DNA from 4 places in the Variovorax sp. 05T418 genome. Region 1 is predicted to be linked to each of the others. Evidence: predicted binding sites of a transcription regulator. Region 1 holds the regulator's gene; each other region holds the start of a gene.

The links. The regulator sigma-54, encoded in region 1, starts transcription at its own class of promoters, with help from an activator protein. The targets are predictions, from matches to a motif close to TGGCANGNAANCTGCTTT.
Region 2: a site for sigma-54 is predicted at 2,608-2,625, ahead of AC1DMS_RS03305 (PQQ-dependent methanol/ethanol family dehydrogenase). Genes of this name have one in related genera too.
Region 3: a site for sigma-54 is predicted at 2,043-2,060, ahead of glnA (type I glutamate--ammonia ligase). Genes of this name have one in related genera too.
Region 4: a site for sigma-54 is predicted at 1,724-1,741, ahead of AC1DMS_RS22180 (MSMEG_0572/Sll0783 family nitrogen starvation response protein). Genes of this name have one in related genera too.

What each region holds. Positions count from the first base shown of each region.
Region 1 is NZ_JBFTLJ010000011.1:81,326-85,680, reverse strand. It holds gene AC1DMS_RS21690 (phospholipase D family protein) at 1-1,377, opposite strand, end outside; gene AC1DMS_RS21685 (RNA polymerase factor sigma-54) at 1,388-2,980, opposite strand; gene lptB (LPS export ABC transporter ATP-binding protein) at 2,998-3,792, opposite strand; gene lptA (lipopolysaccharide transport periplasmic protein LptA) at 3,789-4,355, opposite strand, start outside.
Region 2 is NZ_JBFTLJ010000001.1:661,392-665,746, reverse strand. It holds gene AC1DMS_RS03320 (hypothetical protein) at 1-12, opposite strand, end outside; gene AC1DMS_RS03315 (hypothetical protein) at 268-522, shown strand; gene AC1DMS_RS03310 (methyltransferase family protein) at 1,743-2,420, shown strand; gene AC1DMS_RS03305 (PQQ-dependent methanol/ethanol family dehydrogenase) at 2,693-4,355, shown strand, end outside.
Region 3 is NZ_JBFTLJ010000004.1:336,491-340,845, reverse strand. It holds gene AC1DMS_RS10145 (sterol desaturase family protein) at 1-239, shown strand, start outside; gene AC1DMS_RS10140 (EI24 domain-containing protein) at 278-1,162, shown strand; gene AC1DMS_RS10135 (competence/damage-inducible protein A) at 1,159-1,959, shown strand; gene glnA (type I glutamate--ammonia ligase) at 2,106-3,521, shown strand; gene AC1DMS_RS10125 (hypothetical protein) at 3,735-4,241, shown strand; gene glnL (nitrogen regulation protein NR(II)) at 4,246-4,355, shown strand, end outside.
Region 4 is NZ_JBFTLJ010000011.1:195,293-199,647, reverse strand. It holds gene AC1DMS_RS22190 (beta/gamma crystallin domain-containing protein) at 1-35, shown strand, start outside; gene AC1DMS_RS22185 (aminotransferase-like domain-containing protein) at 49-1,446, opposite strand; gene AC1DMS_RS22180 (MSMEG_0572/Sll0783 family nitrogen starvation response protein) at 1,797-2,279, shown strand; gene AC1DMS_RS22175 (Nit6803 family nitrilase) at 2,295-3,347, shown strand; gene AC1DMS_RS22170 (MSMEG_0568 family radical SAM protein) at 3,310-4,355, shown strand, end outside.

The sequences.
Region 1 (4,355 bases):
GATGAACAGGCCGATCTCGGTGTTGTGCGTTTCGGAGCGCGGGTCGAAGTTCATCGAGCCAACGAAAAGAACCTGCCGGTCGATCACCGCCGACTTGGCATGCAGCCGCCCCACCGAAGTGCCGAACAGGCCGAGGCGCACGCTGCGACGCGTGCGCGTGGTGCTCAGTTCGTACAGCTCGGCGCCGAGCTCGAGCATCTCGGGCCGGTAGCGGCGGTAGGCGGTGTGGACCAGCGGCTCGTCGGTGGCGGCGAAGGAATTGGTGACGATGCTGATCTTCACGTTGCGCCGGCGGATCTCGCGCATCACTTCGAGCCCCGCCTTGCCCGGGATCAGGTAGGGCGAGACGATGGTCACCTCGGAGCGCGCGCGGCGCATCTGCTCGACCACGTTGTAGCGCACGCTGTCGACGTCGAGCAGCGGCACGCCGCCGTACGAGGCGGTCTTGCCGATCACGCGCTCGGGCGAATCGGCATACGCCTCGGCCAGCGTCCAGATCAGGTCGAGCTTGCCGGCATCCAGGTCTTCGGCGATCGGGCTGTAGCCGAGCAGGTCGTTGGGCGCGGGCCGGGGCGGCGGCGGCGTGGTGTCCGGGCCGGTGGCGGTGTCGAAGCGCTTCTGCAGCTCGTCACGTGTCAGTGTGCTGGCCACCACCGACTGGACCGGCCGCACATAGACGCTGTTCCAGTACTGGTCGAACAGCGCGCCCAGGCGCGGAATCAGCGCGCCGGCGACGAAGGTATCGAGATCGAGAAAATTCTCGCCCGCCGTGCGCCTGAAATACTGGTTGCCGATGTTGCGCCCGCCCGCCACCGCCATCGCGCCATCGGCGATGAAGAGCTTGTTGTGCATGCGCCGGTTGACGCGGCTGAAGTCGAACAGCGAGGCGGTGAAGCGCCTGAGCAGGCTGCCGCGCCCGGCCGGAAAGGGATTGAACAGGCGCAGCTCGACATTCGGCGTGGCGGCCAGGCCGAGCAGCAGCTCGTCCTCGCCCGAGGTGTAGAGATCGTCCATCAGGAGCCGCACGCGCACGCCGCGCCGGGCCGCATCGCGCAGCGCGCGCAGCAGGTAGCGGCCGGTCTCGTCGTTCTCGATCTGGTAGTACTGCACGTCGAGCGTGCGCTGGGCGCGCCGCGCGAGCTGGATGCGCGTGTCGAAGGCGAAATCGCCGCCCGGCATCAGGCGAAAGCCGCTCAGGTCGGGGTCGGGCTGCGAGGCCAGCGCGATCTTGCCGAGCGCGGTGTCGGCCGAGGCGGCCATGGCCCGGGTGCCCGGGCGCGGCGCCTCGTCGGGCAGGGTGGCGCAGCCGGCGAACAGCAGCACCGCCGCCATGGCGAAGACCCATTGCCCACAGCGCGACAGCAGGCGACGGGCCATCGGCGGCTTTCTACAGCGCCTTGCGGAGGTTGGCGGGCGCGATGCGCAGGGCCTCGCGGTACTTGGCCACGGTGCGGCGCGCGCACTCGATGCCCTGCTCCTTGAGCATCTCGGAGATCTGGCTGTCGGACAGCGGCTTCTTGATGCTCTCGGAGCTCACGAACTGCTTGATCAGCGCGCGCACCGCGGTGCTCGATGCATTGCCGCCGGTCTCGGTGCCCAGCGCCGAGCCGAAGAAGTACTTGAGCTCGACCGTGCCGAAAGGCGTGGACATGTACTTGGCCGTGGTCACGCGCGAGATGGTCGATTCGTGCAGGCCGAGTTCGTCGGCAATCTCGCGCAGCACCAGGGGTCGCATCGCGAGCTCGCCGTGCACGAAGAAGCTCTTCTGCCGCTCGACGATGGCGTTGCTCACGCGCAGGATGGTGTCGAAGCGCTGCTGGATGTTCTTGATGAACCAGCGCGCCTCCTGCAGCCGCTGCGACAGCGCCTGGCTGCCCTCGCCCTTGTGCGACTTGAGCGCGCCGGCATAGATGTCGTGCACGCGCAGCCGCGGCATCACTTCGGGGTTGAGCATGACGCGGAACTTGGCATTGGTGCCGCGGCCGATCTTGGTGACGATCACGTCGGGAATCACGATGTTGCGCTCGACATCGACAAAACGGCGGCCCGGCTTGGGCTCCAGGCGCGAGATGACCTGCAGCGCCGAGCGCACCAGCTCTTCGTTGGTGCGCGTGAGCGTGGCCAGGCGCTTGAAGTCGCGCCGCGCGAGCAGCTCCATCGGCTGCTTGCAGATCGCGATGGCGGTCTTGCGCACCAGCGCCTGTTCCTCGGTCTCGCTTTCGCTGGCGAGCGCGCGCAGCTGGATGCAAAGGCATTCGCCCAGGTCGCGCGCGCCGACGCCGGCCGGCTCCAGGCTCTGCAGCAGGCCGAGCGCCACCTGGAAGTGGTGCACCAGCTCGTCGAACTGGTCGTTGTCGTCGCCCGCGAGGCCCGAGGCCAGCGCCGGCAGGGAGTCTTCGAGATAGCCGTCGTCGTTGAGCGATTCGATCAGGAAGCGCAGCGCGGCGCTGTCGTTCTCGTTGAGCCGCAGGCTCAGCGCCTGCCGGTGCAGGAAGGACTGCAGCGACTCCTGGCTGCGCGCGAGCTCGGTGGCGTCGGCGCGCTCGTCGTCGCCCAGGTTGTTCTGGCGCGCGGGGGCATCGCTGCCCCATTCGCTGTCGTCGGGCGCCATGTCGACGGTGCCGTCGCCTTCCCAGTCGGGCTCGCGCTCGGTGGCGTCGGCGGCGGGAACCTCGGACTCGGCCGTGGAGGCGGTTTCGCTGGACGTGGCGGTCGCGCTGCTGGCCGGGGCCGAGCTGAATTCGCCCTCGGCGGCTTCACCGGCCTCGTCGCGCGGCACCGGCGTGTCGATGGCGTCGAGCCCGAATTCCTCGCGCGCGGCTTCTTCCGCGGTGCGTTCGAGGAACGGGTTCTCGTCCAGCATCTGCTCCACTTCCTGGCTCAGTTCGAGCGTGGACAGCTGCAGCAGCCGGATCGACTGCTGCAGCTGGGGCGTGAGCGCCAGGTGCTGCGAAACGCGAAGGGACAGCCCTTGCTTCATGGAGACCGACTCCTCCCTTACATCCGGAAGTGCTCGCCGAGGTACACCCTGCGTACTTCGGCGTTGTCGACGATCTCCGAGGGTGTGCCTTGTGCCAGCACATGCCCGTCGCTGATGATGAACGCGTGATCGCAGATGCCCAGCGTTTCACGCACGTTGTGGTCGGTGATGAGCACGCCGATGCCGCGCTCCTTCAGGAAGCTGATGATCCGTTGGATTTCGATCACCGCGATCGGGTCGATGCCGGCAAAGGGCTCGTCCAGCAGGATGAAGCGCGGCTGCGTGGCCAGCGCGCGGGCGATCTCGACCCGGCGCCGCTCGCCGCCCGAGAGCGCGAGCGCGGGCGAATCGCGAAGATGGTCCACCCGCAGGTCGGCCAAAAGGCCCGAGAGGCGCTCCTCGATGCGCTGCTTGGTTAGCGGCGCGGGCTTGCCGCTGGCGTCGGGCTCGCGCTGGAGCTCGAGCACGGCGCGCACGTTTTCCTCGACCGTGAGCTTGCGGAAGATCGAGGCTTCCTGCGGCAGGTAGCTCAGGCCCATGCGCGCGCGCCGGTGGATCGGCATGTGGGCGATGGGCTCGCCGTCGATGGTGATCTCGCCCGCATCGGCCCGCACCAGCCCCACGATCATGTAGAACGAGGTGGTCTTGCCGGCGCCGTTGGGGCCGAGCAGCCCGACGACCTCGCCCTTTTGCACGTCGAGCGAGACATCCCGCACGACCTTGCGGCTGCCGTAGCTCTTCTGCAGGCCGCGCACCACCAGGCGGCTGCCCGGCGTGCCGTCGGCGTTCTGGGTTCCAGCGGCTTCGATCACTTGCGCCTTTCCCCGTCGCCGCCCAGCGTGGTGCTCGAGCGCAGGCCGGCACCGGGTGCCGGCTGGGGCGCGGCCGCCGCTGGCGCGGCCCGTCCGCCGGCGGGCGCCGAGGCTCCGGGCGCCGGCGCGGTGGCGCTCTTGGGCGTGAGGATGGTCCGCACGCGTCCGCCTGGGGGTGCGTTCACGCCCGTGTTGGGCGGCACGGTGGAACCGTTGACCGTGTAGGTGTCGTTGCTCTGGTCGTAGACGATGAGCGCGCCGGTGCTCTCGTCGTTGGGCGTGGCGCCGATCAGCCGGCGCATGACGGCATTGCGGATGAACTTGACGTTGTCGGCGCGGCTGTCGTATTCGATGACCTCGGATTCGCCCTCGATCCACTCGTCGGGCGCATTGCGCTTCTGCTTGTAGTAGGCCCTTTTGCCGGGCGCCGCCGTGACCACGCCGTACTGGTAGCCCTCGGCGTCCTGGCGCACGTCGATGCGCGCGCCGCGGATGATGATCGTGCCCTTGGTGACCAGCACGTTGCCCGTGAACACGCTCGTCTGCTTGAGATCGTCGTAGCG
Region 2 (4,355 bases), on a different contig from region 1:
GGGTGCTGGCAAATGTCCGATGTTGGCCGTAATAGACCTCTAGCGAAATAGGCCCATCTCGATCGCACAGGACGCAAACGGCACTTCCTGCCTCTTGGCGGATGCGAGATCGAAAATCTGAAACACCAAAGTGGTCGGGTCCGAAAAATTTGGCCGCGCATTGGCAACCAGTCGCCCATCGACGGTTTGAAATAGCCCCAAGCTCGTTTCAAGCTCTATGAAGCGGCGAAGTGAGGGGGGTAGGCTGGACTTTTCTGCCTAAAGCAGTTGCTCGCCAACTACGTCTGTCGCGAGTTCTCGGGCAGAGCCATTTTTGCGTACGACAAACGCGGCACCGAAAGCGCGGTCGATCTCGGCTCGGATCTGAACACCGATTCGCGTGACCTCCGTCGACTTTCCTGCTCTACAAAGCGGCCGGCCCGCCGCCGCAACTTCGACGAAGCCTACGGTACAGATTGGTATGTGAATGCGGCCGCTTTCACCGAGGAGACGAGCCAGCTTTTGGACGTCTTCAGTGCCTAGAAGAACCGTCGGGGAAGGACAAGCTTCATCTGCTTGGGCTTTGACTGCTGAAAACAGCAACAGCCAAAGCATGCATAGAGCTGCAAAAGCTCGAACGCTAAAGTCTCTTCTTCGCGCAGTCATGAATTCAGTTCGGGACGACTGTCTGGTTCTGGCCGACTGTAGCCGCTGGCTCCCGGCGACTGCCATCGAGGAACGCCACAACTTTTTCGGCTAATGCAGGGTCAGAAGACCGTATCGCCAAGGTTGCGGGCTGGCCAGCGATTGGGTCAACAGTAACGGATTGCCCGGGCTCACCGCGAAGAGACAGCGTCAGTTCGGTCCACTCCTCGTCGTCTGGAGTTCGGCTGTTTCCGTCGGAGTCGATATTGCAGCCGGGTCCCCACAGATGCGCCGCGATTTTCCAGTACGCAGGACGACGCGCCGCGGCGCTGATATGCACAACGTGAGTTGACGAGGAGGGCTCTGAGGTCACGTCATCAATTTCCGGTTGTGGCCAAGACCTGCCGCAGCTGCTCCATTGGTCCCGAAGCGGATGCCACGGATTCATCCTAGGGTAAGCGAGCCCGCTCCCTTTTCAACAGCGGCAGGACAAGATGGAAGTTCGTTATTAAGTCGTCCTCCGACATCACAGGCAGCGGGAAGCGAATTTGAAAGACGCCCCAGCGTCCTTCGCACGGCCCTTCAATCGGTATGAGCGCCGGCCCATCGCTTTCCCAAGCAATCCCAACCTGCCAACCCGTGGGATCTGTGGCAAAAAGTCGCCGTTCAGCTTGGGCCAAGGGCCAGGCCAAGGGATGCCGATATAGCCTAGCGTCCAGCCGCTTTGAGCGGAATGAGGAATCGTGTTTTTCGCGTTATATGCATCGTTTCGCATGGCTCATCGAATATCCTCTAATTGGCGATAGCAGGTCTCAGCCTCCGGAAGCTTGATCTGTTGACGCGCGCTGTTGCCGGAGTTTGTTCAGTTCGCCTAGGTACGACCCCTTGACCTGTTGCAACTCGCCACTTGCCCCAAGCACGCCGGTTCGGGCGCCGTCCACGACAACTTGCAATCCCGGGGGCACAGCGAAGAACTTGACCAAGTCCGGACGGTCGACCCCAAGCTGACAGTGAGAGGCTTCTGACCACATCTTTCCGATCTCGTAGATGCATCAGCGTGCCATCGTACTTGAGCCGCCTGTTGCGCAATGGAACGCCGGACATACCATTCACTGTCTATGGATCCGCTCTACAAGAAAGTCATCGCGCAAGGGGTTGCGGGAATGGCCGTTCTCGTTGCCTTCATCTTCTTGCCCGCGGGCACGTGGCAATACTGGCAAGGCTGGCTCTTTGTCGCCGTCTTTTCTCTCTCGACCATCGGCTTCACTGTCCATCTTGCCCTTCATGACAGGCCGCTGCTCGAGCGCCGCATGAATGCCGGACCGCAGCATGAGAAAGAGTGGCCGCAGAAGATCATTGTGTCGCTCATCATCCTCGCGTTTTTCATCTTCATCATCCTGCCCGCACTCGATCATCGATTTGGCGTCTCGCCGGTTCCCGCCTACATGTCCCTTGCAGGGAACATCGTGATCGTGGCGTCCTTCCTCTTTATTTTCTGGGTGCTGAAGGTCAATAGTTATGCAGCAGCCAACATCAGCGTCGCGGGCGACCAGAAGGTGATCGACAGCGGCCCCTACGCCCATGTGCGTCATCCTATGTACGCTGGCGCGCTCTGGCTTTTCATCGGCATGCCGCTCGCACTTGGCTCGTGGCTCACGATCTGCCTCCTCCCGCTCGTCCTGCCGGTGCTGATCTGGCGACTTCTTGATGAGGAAAAGATCTTGCGCCGTGATCTTCCCGGCTACAACGAATACGCAAGCCGTGTGCGTCATCGCCTCATTCCCTATGTCTGGTAGGTAGCCGGGCGGCCTTGGCGCTCAATCGGCGGCCATTGCGCGGCCGGCGCCTTCCGGCGATTCACTGCGCCGTGATGCAACGGTTGCGCCCCGCGCGCTGTTCGACCTTGTAGCAATGCAGCGGGAAAACCCGCGCCCGGCGGCCCGGGCGATGCGCGCAAGAGCCCCTGGAAGCCCGCATCGCGCGTGGCATGGAGATTGCCCTTGACTCCCGTGAAGGCATGCCCGCATGGCACGCCCGAGCCGCTATCCACACCCACGAGGAGACATCCATGCAATTGAAGCTCTTGAACGCGCTCATGGCCATCGGCCTGGCCGCGGCCGGCGGCGCCGGCGCGCAAGTCACGGACAAGATGATCCAGTCCGAAGCCACGGCGAACGGCAACGTCCTGACCTGGGGGGTCAATACCCAGGGCCAGCGCTACTCGCCGCTGAAGCAGGTCAACACCGGCACCGTGTCCCGGCTCGCGCCGGCATGGGCCTTCTCCTTCGGCGGGGAGAAGCAGCGCGGCCAGGAGGCGCAGCCCGTGATCCACAAGGGCAAGATGTTCGTGACCGCCTCGTACTCGCGCATCTACGCGCTCGACGCCACCACCGGCAAGAAGCTGTGGAAGTACGAGCACCGCCTGCCCGAGGGCATCATGCCCTGCTGCGACGTGGTCAACCGCGGCGCGGCGCTGTACGACAACCTGGTGATCTTCGCCACGCTCGACGCGCAGCTGGTGGCGCTCGACCAGAACACCGGCGACGTGGTCTGGAAGGAGAAGATCGACGACTACGCGGCCGGCTACTCGGCCACCGCGGCGCCGATCATCGCCAACGGCCTGATCCTCACGGGCGTGTCGGGCGGCGAGTTCGGCATCGTCGGCCGCGTCGAGGCACGCGACGCCAGGACGGGCAGCATGGTGTGGTCGCGCCCCACGGTGGAAGGCCACATGGGCTACACCTACGACAACGACGGCAACAAGAAGGAGGCGGGCGTCTCGGGCACCGTCAACAAGAGCTGGCCGGGCGACCTCTGGAAGACCGGCGGCGCCGCCACCTGGCTGGGCGGCACCTTCGATCCCAAGACCGGGCTGGCCTACTTCGGCACCGGCAACCCGGCGCCGTGGAACAGCCACCTGCGCAAGGGCGACAACCTGTTCTCGTGCTCGACCGTGGCCATCGACGTGAAGACCGGCCAGATCAAGTGGCACTACCAGAACACGCCCAGCGACAGCTGGGACTTCGACGGCGTGAATGAGTTCGTCACCTTCGACATGGACGGCCGGCGCGTGGGCGGCAAGGCCGACCGCAACGGCTACTTCTACGTGAACGACGCCACCACCGGCCAGTTGCTCAACGCCTTCCCCTTCGTGAGGAAGACGACCTGGGCCAACGGCATCGACCTGAAGACCGGCCGCCCGAACTACGTGGCCGAGAACCGCCCGGGCGATCCCGTTGCAGGCGGCGACGGCAAGAAGGGCAGCTCGGTCTTCGCGGCGCCTGGCTTCCTGGGCGGCAAGAACCAGATGCCGATGGCCTACAGCCCCGACACCAAGATGTTCTACGTGCCCGCCAACGAATGGGGCATGGACATCTGGAACGAACCGGTGGCCTACAAGAAGGGCGCGGCCTACCTCGGCTCCGGCTTCACCATCAGGCCGCTCAACGAGGACTACATCGGCGCGCTGCGCGCGATCGATCCCAAGAGCGGCAAGATCGCATGGGAGATCAAGAACGGTGCGCCGCTGTGGGGCGGCGTGCTCACCACCGGGGGCAACCTGGTGTTCTGGGGCACGCCCGAGGGCTACCTGAAGGCGGCCGACGCCAAGACCGGCAAGGTGCTGTGGGAGTTCCAGACCGGCTCGGGCGTGGTCGCGCCGCCGGTCACCTGGCAGCAGGGCGGCGAGCAGTACGTGGCCGTGGTTTCGGGCTGGGGCGGCGCGGTGCCGC
Region 3 (4,355 bases), on a different contig from region 1:
ACAGCATCGGGCTGGGCCACGAATCGCGCGGCGCCCACACGCTGGGCGGGTGCAACTTCGGCGTCCTGCTGCCATGGTGGGACATGCTCTTTCGCACCGTGAACTTCGAGGAGCGCTACGACCCCACGGGCATCCGCGACCAGGTCGAGCCCGACGCGGACGGCCGCGTGCGCGACTACGGGCGCGGCTTCTGGGCCCAGCAATGGCTCGGGCTCAAGCGGATGGCCGGCTGCGGCTGAGCACCGGGCCCGAACCGGGCCGGTTATCCTCGCACCCAATGCGCCTGCTCCTCGATTCCTTCTGGCGCGCGGTCGCCTACTGCATGCTGCCGCGCGTGATCGTGCTGTCGCTGCTGCCGCTGGGCCTGATGGTGCTGCTGGCTGCAGGCTTCGGCTATTTCTACTGGGACGCGACCGTCGCCTGGACCCGCGACGCGCTCGACGCCTGGCCGCTGCTGTCGAGCTTCTGGGGCTGGATCGGACGGCTCTTCTCGGGCGACGTCACGGCCGTGCTGGCGCCGCTGGTGGTGGTGTTTGCCGCCACGCCGGTGATCGTGGTGGTTTCGCTGCTGATCGTGGCCGGCCTCATGGCAGGCCCGCTCACCGCGCTGGTCGCGCACCGCCGCTTTCCCGCGCTCGAACGCAAGAAGGGCGCGTCCTTCTTCGGCAGCGTGGCGCGCTCGCTCGGCCTCACGCTGCTGGCGCTGCTCGCGCTCGTGGTGTCGATGCCGCTCTGGCTCATTCCGCCGCTGGTGCTCATCTTGCCGCCGCTGATCTGGGGCTGGCTCACCTACCGCGTGATGAGCTTCGACGCGCTGGCCGAGCACGCGAGCCCCGAAGAGCGCGCCGCACTGTTGCGCGCGCACCGGCTGCCGCTGCTGTGCATCGGCGTGCTGTGCGGCTACCTGGGCGCGGCGCCCAGCATCGTCTGGGCCTCCGGCCTGCTGTTTGCCGCCGCCTTCTTCGTGCTGGTGCCGCTCGCGATCTGGATCTACACGCTGGTGTTTGCGTTTTCGGCGCTCTGGTTCGGCCACTACTGCCTCGACGCGCTGGCGCAGCTTCGCGCCCAACGCGGGGCCGCCGCAGCTTCTTCCGGTCCGCCCGGCGGCGCACCCGCGGCCGAGACCGACCAGGCCCTTCTCTCCCAATGGAAATCCCCATGACCCGTGCATTCGGCCTGATTGTCGTCGGCGACGAAATCCTTTCCGGCAAGCGCGCCGACAAGCACATGCCCAAGGTCATTGAACTGCTCGCCGCGCGCGGCCTGCAGCTCGGCTGGGCCGAATACGTCGGCGACGTGCCCACCCGCATCACCGCCGCGCTCGGCCGGGCCTTCGCTTCGGGCGACATCGTCTTCTCGACCGGCGGCATCGGCGCCACGCCGGACGACCACACGCGCCAGTGCGCCGCGCAAGCCCTGCGGGTGCCGCTGGAACTGCATCCCGAGGCCGAACTGCTGATCCGCGAGCGCATGCAGGACACCGCGCGCGAGCAGGGCATTGCCTACGAACCCGACCGCCCCGACAACATTCACCGCCTCAACATGGGCGTGTTCCCGAAGGGCGCCGAGATCATCCGCAACCCCTACAACAAGATTCCGGGCTTCAGCGTCGAGCACGTCCATTTCGTGCCGGGCTTTCCGGTCATGGCCTGGCCAATGATCGAGTCGGTGCTCGACAGCCGCTATGCGCACCTGTTCACCAGCGGCCAGTCGGCCGAGAAGTCGGTCATCGTGTTCGGCGCGATGGAGGCAACGCTCACGCCGCTGATGCTCGCGATCGAGACGGCGCACGCCGGCATCAAGGTGTTCAGCCTGCCGAGCGTCGACCATCCGCAGTACGGCCGCCACATCGAACTTGGCGTGAAAGGCGACCCCACCCGCCTGGAGGCCGCCTACGCGCAGCTGATCGAGGGTCTGCACGCCTATGATGCGAAGCTTGGCCCGGAATTGGTGCGGTAGTTTTTATTGCACCAATTTGGTGATTATTCGCCTTTTTTTGGGGTTTGCGCCTGCCGTCAAAGCCTGTTCCCGTGCGGCGACAATGGCATAGAAACTGCATCCTCCGTCCCTGTATTCCTAACCACCATCCAACTCAGGAGAAACTGATGGCAAAGACCGTCGCCGATGTACTCAAGCTCGTCAAGGAAAACGAGGTCAAGTTCATCGACTTCCGCTTCACCGACACCCGCGGCAAAGAGCAGCACGTGACCGTGCCCGTCTCGGCTTTCGATGAAGACAAATTCACTTCGGGCCATGCTTTCGACGGCTCGTCCATCGCTGGCTGGAAGGGAATCGAGGCTTCGGACATGCAGCTCATGCCCGACCCGAACACCGCCAACATCGATCCCTTCTTCGAAGAAACGACGCTGATCCTGACCTGCGACGTGATCGACCCCGCCGACGGCAAGGCCTACGAGCGCGATCCGCGTTCGCTCGCCAAGCGCGCCGAGGCCTACATGAAGGCTTCGGGCCTGGGCGACACCGCCTACTTCGGTCCGGAACCCGAATTCTTCGTGTTCGACGGCGTTCGCTGGAAGAACGACATGTCGGGCTGCTTCGTGAAGATCGACTCCGAAGAAGCCTCGTGGAACACCGACAAGGAATACGAGCACGGCAACACCGGCCACCGTCCCGCAGTCAAGGGCGGCTATTTCCCTGTGCCCCCGGTCGACAGCTTCCAGGACATGCGCTCGGAAATGTGCCTGGTGCTCGAATCGCTCGGCATCCCGGTCGAAGTGCATCACCATGAAGTGGCCAACGCCGGCCAGATGGAGCTCGGCACCAAGTTCAGCACGCTGGTGCAGCGCGCCGACTGGGTCCAGCTGCAGAAGTACGTGATCCACAACGTGGCCCACGCCTACGGCAAGACCGCCACCTTCATGCCCAAGCCCATCGTCGGCGACAACGGCTCGGGCATGCACGTGCACCAGTCGGTCTGGAAGGACGGCAAGAACCTGTTCGCCGGCGACGGCTATGCGGGCCTGTCGGACTTCGCGCTGCACTACATCGGCGGCATCATCAAGCACGCCCGTGCCCTGAACGCCATCACGAACCCCGGCACCAACAGCTACAAGCGCCTGGTGCCCGGCTTCGAAGCCCCGGTGAAGCTGGCCTACTCGGCCAAGAACCGCTCGGCCTCGATCCGCATCCCGTTCGTGGCCAACCCGAAGGGCCGCCGCGTCGAAGCGCGCTTCCCCGATCCGCTGATGAACCCGTACCTCGGTTTCGCTGCGCTCCTGATGGCCGGCCTCGACGGCGTGGAAAACAAGATCCATCCGGGCGAAGCCGCCAGCAAGGACCTGTACCACCTGCCGCCGGAAGAAGACGCGCTGATCCCGACCGTGTGCCACAGCCTCGACCAGGCGCTGGAATACCTCGACAAGGACCGTGCGTTCCTGACCAAGGGCGGCGTGTTCACCGATGCCTACATCGATGCGTACATCGAACTGAAGATGCAGGAAGTCACGCGCTTCCGCATGGCGACCCATCCGGTCGAGTTCGACATGTACTACTCGCTGTAATTGGCCCACCCCCGAAGCGGCTCACTTCGTGTAGCCGCCTCCCCCTCGAAGGGGGGCAACACCGGCGGCCCGGCGGAGCCGGTTCCGCGGTGTTGCTGGAAGGGAATCGAAAAGGACGGCTTGGCCGTCCTTTTTTACTGGCGCGGAACATCTTGTCACCAGTGGCGTCGAATTGCAGGAAAATGCACCTTTGTTGCGCCATCACCGATTCACATGAAGACTGCTTCCCTCATTTTCCTGGCCGGTTCATTGTTGGTCGCCTTGCCTGCGCTCGCCCAGGAGCGCGTGTGGCGCTGCGGCAATGAATACACCAACAATTCGACCATCGCCCAGCAAAAGGGCTGCAAGGTCATGGAAGGCGGCAACGTCACCGTCGTGCAGGGCACCAAGCCGTCGGGCGGCGGTTCGGCTGGCGGCAACTCGGCGCCCGCAGCCTCTCGTGCGCCCGCGGGCAGTCCGCGCGTCGAAGGCGTCGACCAGCGCGCACGCGATGGCGAAGCCCGCTCGGTGCTCGAAGCCGAGCTCAAGAAGGCCGAGGCCCGACAGGCGGAGCTGCAGAAGGAATACAACAACGGCGAGCCCGAGAAGCAGGGCAGCGAAGGCCGCAACTACCAGAAGTACCTCGATCGCGTGGCTGAAATGAAGGCAGAGCTGGCCCGCAATGAGAGCGACATCGCGGGCATCCGCCGCGAACTCGGCCGCCTGCCGGCCAAGCAGTAGGGCCATGGCGTTCGGGAAGAAGGCGGCCGGCGCCACTCCGCGCTTTCAGTCCTTCGACCTGCTGTCCACGCTGATCGCGGTGGTCAGCACCAACGGTTCGGTGCTGTTTGCCAA
Region 4 (4,355 bases), 110 kb from region 1:
GCCGCATCGAGGCACTGAAGCTCGACTGCGCCTGAGCACGGCCACCGCTCAGCCGCCGCGCAGCGTGGCGTGCGGATGCAGCGGATGCGCGAGCGTGTCGGCAATGAGCCGCAGCGCCTGGTCGCACTGCTCGCGCGACATCGGGCCGCCCAGGCAGATGCGCACCGCCTCGGGCGGATCGCCATCGGTGGAGAAGGCCGCGCTTGCCACCACGCCGACGTTCTGCGTGCGCAGGTAGGAGGCGAACTCCACCGGGCTCCAGCCCGGCGCGAGCGGCAGCCAGGCATGGAAGCCCTCGGGATGCGCCTGCAGCCCGCTGCCGCCCAGATGCCGCGCGGCCAGCGCCTGCCGCGCCATCGATTCGCTGCGCACCGCCTGCAGCATGGCCTCGGCGGTGCCGTCCTCGACCCACAGCGTGGTCAGTGCATTGGTGATGGGCGAGGCCATCACGGTGGTCGCGCGCATCGCGCCAGCCAGGCGCTGCGACTGGACCACGGTGGGCGAGCACACGTAGGCGCTGCGCAGGCCCGCGCCAAAGCATTTGGAGAATCCGCTCACGTAGTAGGTGAGGCCGGGCGCCAGCGTGGCGAGCGCGGCCGGCGTCTGGCGCGGCAGCATGCCGTAGGCGTCGTCCTCGATGATCGGCACCGCATAGCGCAGCGCCACGTCGGCCAGCGCCTCGCGCCGCGCGCGGGGCACCGTGCCCGCGGTCGGATTCAGCAGCGTGGGGTTGCAATAGAGCGCCTTGGGCTTGAGCGTCCTGCAGGCGTGCTCGAAGGCATCGGCAATGGGGCCGTCCTCATCGAGCTGCAGCGCATGCAGCTGCACGCCCAGCTGCGCCGCGATGGCCTTCACGCCCGGATAGGTGAGCGACTCCACGCAGATCAGCTCGCCCGGCCGCGCGAGCTGCGAGAACAGCGCCGTGAGCACGCCGTGGATGCCCGGGCACACGAGGATGCGGTCGATGCCCGCGTCGGGCACGAAGGGCCGCAGCCAGTGCATCGCGGCCTCGCGGTCGTGCGCGGTGCCGCCGAAGTCCTGGTAGCGCAGCAGGTCGTGCAGGTTGGCCTCGGCGAAGGCGCGGCTCGCGCTGTCGTGCAGCCGCGCCATCAGGTGCGGGTCGTCAGGCTCGGGCGGCATGTTCATGGTCATCTCGGCGCCGCTGCCGCCGCGCAGCCGCAGGCTCGGGCTGCCCGAGCGGACGAAGGTGCCGGTGCCGGCGCGCGAATCGATCAGGCCGCGCTTGCGCGCCTCGGCATAGCCGCGTGCCACCGTCGTGTAGTTGAGCTCCAGCTCGGCCGCGAGCTCGCGCAGGGTGGGCAGCCGGTCGCGCACGGCGAGGCGGCCGGTCTTGATGTCGTCGGCAATCAATTCCGCCAGCAGCAGGTAGGCCGGCTTGGCGGTGTTGCGCAGCTGCTTGCGCCAGTGGGCGGTGATCGTGGTCATCGGCAAAGTTGATCGCATCCATTGATTGCATCGGGCCACCGATCAGGCACGCAGGAATCGCGCCCGCTCCAGAGGGGCCGCACGCCTCGATCAGGTGCGATCAACCCCGTTGATCGGGTGCATTGATCGCATGGCGGATGCGTCTTCCCGGTGCAGGCGGGGCCGCGCCGGCCGCCTTGGCCGAGGGGTTTTCGTGCGGCCGAAAAAAGTTTTCGGGCGTGCAGGCCGCATCCCGGCGAATTGATCGCGCATTGATCGCACGCGCCGCGCCGGGCGCTGGCACATCGCCTGCAAAGAGAAAGGCACGCAAGACCTGCGTTCATCCTCTTTTTCTTCAACCGGAGTACCCCATGCCCAAAGTCACCCGCCCCCGCAACGAGAAAGGCGAGTTCCTCGTCGACTACGAAGAGAAGGTGTTCGAAGACGTCAAGGCCGAGCCCGGCGAGAAGGCGCTCGTCACCTTCCACACGGTGGCCTTCGAGGGCTCGATCGGCTTCGTGAACCTGCTGCAGGCCACGCGCCTCAGGCGCAAGGGCTACGAGACCTCGGTGCTGCTGTACGGCCCCGGCGTGACGCTGGGCGTGCAGCGCGGCTTTCCGACGCTGGGCGACGAGGCCTTTCCGGGTCACCAGAACTTCAACAAGCAGATCGGCAAGTTCATGGAGGAAGGCGGCAAGGTGTATGCGTGCCGCTTCGCGCTGCAGGCGCTGTACGGCCACGGCGAGGGCGCGCTGATCGAGGGCATCACGCCGATCAACCCGCTCGACGTGCTGGACCTCGTGCTGCTGCACAAGAAGGCCGGCGCCGTGATCCTCGACACCTGGACCCTGTAAGGCAGGACCCGAGCGATGGCTTCCCCACCCCGCATCGTGCGTGCCGCGGCGATCCAGATCGCGCCCGACTTCGACCGGCCCGACGGCACGCTCGAGCGGGTGTGCAGCGCCATCGACGAGGCCGCGGCCAAGGGCGTGCAGCTGGCAGTCTTTCCCGAGACCTTCGTGCCCTACTACCCCTACTTCAGCTTCGTGCTGCCGCCGGTGCTGCAGGGCGCGCCGCACCTGCGGCTGGCGGAGCGCGCGGTGGTGGTGCCGGGTCCGGTCACGCAGGCCGTGGCCGAGCGCGCGCGGCATCACGGCATGGTCGTGGTGCTGGGCGTGAACGAGCGCGACCACGGCAGCCTCTACAACACGCAGCTGGTGTTCGATGCCGACGGCACGCTGGTGCTCAAGCGCCGCAAGATCACGCCGACGTACCACGAGCGCATGGTCTGGGGCCAGGGCGACGGCGCCGGCCTCAAGGTGGTCGACACGGCCGTCGGCCGCGTCGGCGCGCTGGCCTGCTGGGAGCACTACAACCCGCTCGCGCGCTACGCCCTGATGGCGCAGCACGAGGAGATCCACTGCGCGCAGTTCCCGGGCTCGCTGGTGGGCCCGATCTTCGCGGAGCAGATGGAAGTGACCATCCGCCACCACGCGCTGGAGTCGGGCTGCTTCGTGGTCAACGCCACCGGCTGGCTCAGCGACGAGCAGATCCGCAGCGTGACGCCCGACGCCAACCTGCAGAAGGCGCTGCGCGGCGGCTGCCACACCGCCATCGTGTCGCCAGAGGGCAAGCACCTTGCGCCGCCGCTCATCGAGGGCGAAGGCATGGTGGTGGCCGATCTCGACATGGCGCTGATCGCCAAGCGCAAGCGAATGATGGATTCGGTCGGCCACTACGCGCGGCCCGAGCTGCTGTCGCTCGCCATCAACGACCGGCCGGCGCAGACCACCGTGCCGATGCATCCCACGCAACCCCTCGCTCAACGGAGCCCCGACCATGACCACCATCACCACGACGACCCCGCCGGACAGCCGGCAGCTGATGACCGAGCTCCAGTCCTTCGGGTTGCGGCTGGTTGATCCTTCGGCCGGCGTGGCAAGCCGCCGCGGCGGCGCGGGCCCGTCAGACCACAAGGCCGTGACGGTGGACGGCCACACGATCATGGTGCCGGTCCACACTTCGAGCGCCTGGCATTCGCCGTTCACGGCCGAGGCGCCCGATGCGCGGGGCGTGAGCCGCGTGATGCGCGGCAGCATTCCCATTGCGAGCATCAGCTTTCCGAAGCAGCCGCGCTTCTATGCGATGCAGACCTTCGACGGCGTGCCCTATTCGCACATTGCCACGCTGCACGGCAGCGACGTGCTCGCCACCACGGTGCTGCAGAGCTGCATCCGCTACGAGAGCCGCAAAAAGAGCTGCAAGTTCTGCGCGATCGGCCAGTCGCTCGCGGCCGGCCGCACCATCGCGCGCAAGACGCCCGAGCAGCTGGCCGAAGTGGCGCGCGCGGCCGTGCTGCTCGACGGCGTGAAGCACATGGTGATGACCACCGGCACGCCCAACGCCACCGACCGCGGCGCGGCCATCCTCTGCGAGAGCGCCTTCGCGATCAAGGCCGCGGTCGACCTCCCGATCCAGGGCCAGTGCGAGCCGCCCGACGACGACCAGTGGTTCCACCGCATGAAGGCCGCGGGCATCGACACGCTGGGCATGCACCTGGAGGTGGTCACGCCCGAGGTGCGCGAACGCATCATGCCGGGCAAGGCCAGCGTGCCGGTCTCGCGCTACATGAGCGCCTTCGAGGCGGCCGTGCGCGTGTTCGGGCGCGGCCAGGTCAGCACCTACATCCTGGCCGGGCTGGGCGACACGCGCGAGGCCATCCTGGACACCTGCGACCAGCTGCTCGCACGCGGCGTGTACCCCTTCGTCGTGCCCTTCGTGCCGATCAGCGGCACGCCGCTCGAGGACCATCCGGCACCGTCTCCGGAATTCATGAAGTCGCTGCTGGCCCCGCTGGGCGAGCGCGTGGTGGCCGCGGGCCTGCGCTCGGCCGACATCAAGGCGGGCTGCGGCAAGTGCGGCGCCTGCTC